DNA from 2 places in the Streptomyces gamaensis genome. Region 1 is predicted to be linked to the other one. Evidence: riboswitches for the same ligand, from Rfam matches in the RefSeq annotation. Region 1 holds a riboswitch; the other holds the start of a gene.
The links. Region 1 has a riboswitch for cyclic di-AMP ahead of ACFP1Z_RS18375 (transglycosylase family protein). Riboswitches for the same ligand answer to the same signal wherever they lie in the genome.

Region 1 (2,188 bases):
CAACGCGCCCTCCGCGCAGGCCCCGCGGGCGACCCCGGAGCCCGCCCCGGGCACCGGCAGGCACCGCGCGCCGGATCCCTCGGCCCCCTCGGGTTCCACGGGCCCCTTGGAGCCCTCGCGCACCGATACGGGGCACGCCTCCCGGAGCGGCGGCTCGGCCCGTACGGACATCACCGGCAAGGTGGACAACTACACCGTGCGTCCCGGTGACAACCTGTCAGTCATCGCCGACCAGCACTCCGTTACCGGAGGCTGGCATTCCCTGTACGAGCGCAATGAGAAAGTTGTCGGAAGCGATCCCAACCTGATCCTTCCTGGTCAGAGGCTTGATGTCGGCAAATAGTGCGGTTCTGGCGCGGTAGTTCGCGGGGAATGTCCGTTCCAGTCGAAAGTGAGACATGGGTCTCGTTGACTTCCGCCGGAACGGGCCCCTCCCAGAGCCCTAGGACCCCCTCCCACCTGCGAAAACACAGAGTTCCTCGGGGTAACGCGCGTCAACTGTGGCTGGAAAGAGGGGTTTGATGCCTGACGCCGACTGTGTTTACCGTCATGACCGCTCGCCACCGCGAGCACCACGGCCGCCACGCCGAATCCTGCCGGCGGTCGTCGGAGTCGTCGCGAAAGCGCCGTAGGCAGGAGCGGGGGAACCAAGGTAGGCGCCGGAACGGACCGACGGTCACCGACCGCAGGACCGGGACGGCTTGGGGTGAAGCCGAGTGTGCAGCGCACACGAGGCCGGGCGAACTCACAGTCCGAACCCGACAGCTCACCTCGCAGGCGTCGGTGAGGAAACGACTTATGTCCAAGGGCAAGCATCGTCGTCCGTCCAAGGCCGTCCGTATCGTCACGCTCGCCGGCGTCACCGGCGCCGCCGTGGCCGCCCCGCTGATGGTCGCCACCTCCGCCAACGCAGCCTCCGTCCAGACCTGGGACAAGGTCGCCCAGTGCGAGTCCAGCGGCAACTGGAAGATCAACACCGGTAACGGCTACTACGGCGGCCTGCAGTTCTCCCAGTCCTCCTGGAACGCCGCCGGCGGCCAGAAGTACGCCCCGCGCGCCGACCTCGCCTCCAAGTCCGCGCAGATCGCCGTCGCCGAGAAGCTCCTCGCCATGCAGGGCCCGGGTGCCTGGGGCTGCGCCGGTGCGGGCGGCCTCACCTCCGGTGGCCCCAAGGCCGACGTGAACCCGGAGTCGGGCTCCTCGAAGTCCTCGCAGTCCTCGAAGTCCCAGCGCTCCGCCAAGTCCCACGCCGACCGCAGCGAGCGTCAGGCCGCCCCCAAGACGGCCAAGCCGAAGCACGCCGCCCCGGTCGCCGAGGAGGCCCCGGCCCCCAAGCAGCAGGCCGCGCCGAAGCACGCCGCCCCCAAGCCCGTCAAGCAGGGCGACGGCGAGTACCAGGTCAAGTCCGGCGACACCCTGTCGCTGATCGCCGAGGCCAACGGCGTCAAGGGCGGCTGGCAGAAGCTCTACGAGCTGAACAAGGACACCGTCGAGGACGCCAACCTCATCTTCGAGGGCCAGCAGCTGCACCTGCGCTGACCCCCGCCGGGCCGGCCCGTCCGGCCCGGTACGCCCGGCGGTCCCGGGCACGCAGCAGCGGCACGCCCCGCTCCGGCGCGACTCTCCCCGAGCGCGCGCCGGAGCGGGGCTCCGCCGTTTCCGGGGGCCGGGACACGCCCCCCGGAGCACCGGGGGAAACCGGCGAAGAGCCACTTCCCCGCTCAGCGAACACTCCGGTCATTGATCCCGTGATCTCGGGTTTTGTGGCAATTTTCGGTCCGGGGGACACTCCAACGGCAGGGCGACCCTCCGGGGCCCGTTAGGCTCGTGCTGCAGAACTCCAGACACACACGAAGGAGACCCTCGTGCCGTCCATCGACGTCGTCGTAGCTCGCGAGATCCTCGACTCGCGAGGCAACCCCACGGTCGAGGTCGAGGTCGGCCTCGACGACGGCTCCACCGGCCGTGCCGCCGTGCCGTCCGGCGCCTCGACCGGTGCCTTCGAGGCCATCGAGCTCCGTGACGGGGACAACAGCCGCTACCTGGGCAAGGGTGTCGAGAAGGCCGTGCTGGCCGTCATCGAGCAGATCGGCCCGGAGCTCGTCGGCTACGACGCCACCGAGCAGCGCCTGATCGACCAGGCCATGTTCGACCTGGACGCCACCGACAACAAGGGCTCCCTGGGCGC
Region 2 (2,188 bases), on a different contig from region 1:
TCGTCGACCGGCCCGGCGCCGTGCAGACCCAGCTGCTCATCGGCCGCGTCGGCCCCGACCGGCACGACGCGGTCTGGCCCGCCCAGGTGCTGGGCACCTACTGCCTCGGCGGCACCCTCACCTCCCGCCTGGACCGCGTCCTGCGCGAGGAGAAGGGCTACACCTACGGCGTGCGGGCCTTCGGCCAGGTGCTGCTCTCCGGGCCCGGGGGACGGCCCGGCGCGGCCATGCTCGCCATCAGCGGCTCCGTGGACACCGAGTCCACCGGCCCGGCCCTGGACGACCTGTGGACGGTGCTGCGCACCCTGGCCGCCGAGGGCCTGACCGACGCCGAGCGCGACGTCGCCGTGCAGAACCTCGTCGGTGTCGCGCCGCTCAAGTACGAGACGGCGGCGGCCGTCGCGGGCACGCTCGCCGACCAGGTCGAGCAGCACCTGCCGGACGACTTCCAGGCCGGTCTGTACGAGCGGCTCGCGGCGACCGGCACCGTGGAGGCGACCGCCGCCGCGGTCAGCGCCTTCCCGGTCGACCGGCTCGTGACGGTGCTCGTCGGCGACGCCGCGCGGATCGCGGAGCCGGTCCGGGCGCTCGGCATCGGCGACGTGTCGGTCGTCGTCAGCGGCTGACCGGTTTTCAGCCACGCGCGACGCGGCGGGAAGCCGGGAGGGAGGCACGCGAGGGCAAGCGCCCCGCGTGCCTCCCTTATGTCCGTTTCGCTGGAGAGGTTGCAGTCCCGCACTGTGGCGTGCGCCACAAAACCCGACTTCTGTTTGTGGTTCGAAACTGGCGCCGTCTAGCGTCTGGGTGGCTGTCCGTCAGGTGCGAGCCGCATCCGCGGCCCGGGCAGTCATCGCCGAGTCCCCGTACGGCGCGAGCCAGGGGAGCCGGGGACCCGCCCTTCTCGTGGCGCGTGCGTCGCGAGAGGTTCCCTGGGGTGAATCGGGGCCCTCTGCGAGGAGGGGCCCGTAGGAGACCTTCCTGCTCCGAACCCGTCAGCTAACCCGGTAGGCGAGAAGGAAGGAAAGGACCAGCCGTACCCATGGCGTTCACCCGTGCCACCGGGAAACACCGTCGTCCGAAGGGCGCCGTGCGCGCCGGAGCGCAGCTGGCGGGCGTCGCGACCCTGACGGCCGGAGGGGTTGTCGCGGGCTTCGCGGCCCCCGCCCTCGCCGCCACCGACGACGTCCCGCACCCCGAGGACACGGGGCTGACCCAGGCCGTCGTCATCGCCGACGACATCGCCGACCGCATCAGCGAGCAGGCCGACGTGCAGCGCAGCGCCGCCGTCGAGGCCGAGGCGCGACTGCGGGCCGAGGCCGAGGCCAAGCAGCGGGCCGCCGAGGTCAAGAAGGCCGCGGACGAGGCCGCGCGCAAGGCGGAGGCCGAGCGCGCCGAGAAGGCGCGTGCCGCCCGCGAGGCCGAGCGCAAGCGCCTGAACACCTTCGTCTCGCCGGTCGACGGCTCGTACGTCTCGACCTCATACAAGGCGAGCAGTGGCCTGTGGTCCTCCGGCAGCCACACCGGCGTCGACTTCCACGCCGAGTCCGGCACCGTCGTGCACGCGGTGGGCCTGGGCACCGTCGTGGAGGCCGGCTGGGGCGGCGCGTACGGCAACAACGTCGTCATCAAGATGATCGACGGCACCTACACCCAGTACGGCCACCTGTCGTCCATATCCGTCTCCGTCGGCCAGAGCGTCACTCCCGGCCAGCAGATCGGCCTGTCCGGCGACACCGGCAACGTCACCGGCCCGCACCTGCACTTCGAGGCCCGTACGGCCGCCACGTACGGCTCCGACATCGACCCGGTCGCCTATCTGCGCGGCCACGGCGTGGACCTCTGACGTCCGCCGTGCCGCGGTGACGCGACGGCCCGTCCTGGCCAAAACCAGTCGTCCGTCCCCCGGGCACCATCGGAAATCGCGGGTGTCTGCAATAGAGTCGCTGAACAGGTGTCAAGCGGCCGCGTCGCGCGGTCCATTGCGGAGGTACACCCATGCGGGGCCGTACGTGAGCGGCGAGGGCGAGGCGGTGCGGGACGGCCGCCGGATCTCCACCCACGCCGTGTGCACCGCGATCCGTGACGACATCGTCTCCGGCACCTTCCCGCCGGGCAGCCGGCTCACCGAGGAACTGCTGGCCCGCCGCTACGGCGTCTCCCGCGTGCCCGTGCGCGAGGCGCTGCGCAC

Region 2: it holds a riboswitch for cyclic di-AMP, as region 1 does, so the genes downstream of both, ACFP1Z_RS26150 (M23 family metallopeptidase) here and ACFP1Z_RS18375 (transglycosylase family protein) in region 1, are expected to answer to the same signal.

The regions. Positions count from the first base shown of each region.
Region 1 covers NZ_JBHSPB010000010.1:176,766-178,953, forward strand. The annotation lists gene ACFP1Z_RS18370 (LysM peptidoglycan-binding domain-containing protein) at 1-343, shown strand, start outside; cyclic di-AMP (ydaO/yuaA leader) riboswitch at 615-795, shown strand; gene ACFP1Z_RS18375 (transglycosylase family protein) at 799-1,539, shown strand; gene eno (phosphopyruvate hydratase) at 1,866-2,188, shown strand, end outside.
Region 2 covers NZ_JBHSPB010000019.1:61,244-63,431, reverse strand. The annotation lists gene ACFP1Z_RS26155 (M16 family metallopeptidase) at 1-626, shown strand, start outside; cyclic di-AMP (ydaO/yuaA leader) riboswitch at 842-1,025, shown strand; gene ACFP1Z_RS26150 (M23 family metallopeptidase) at 1,040-1,843, shown strand; gene ACFP1Z_RS26145 (GntR family transcriptional regulator) at 2,010-2,188, shown strand, end outside.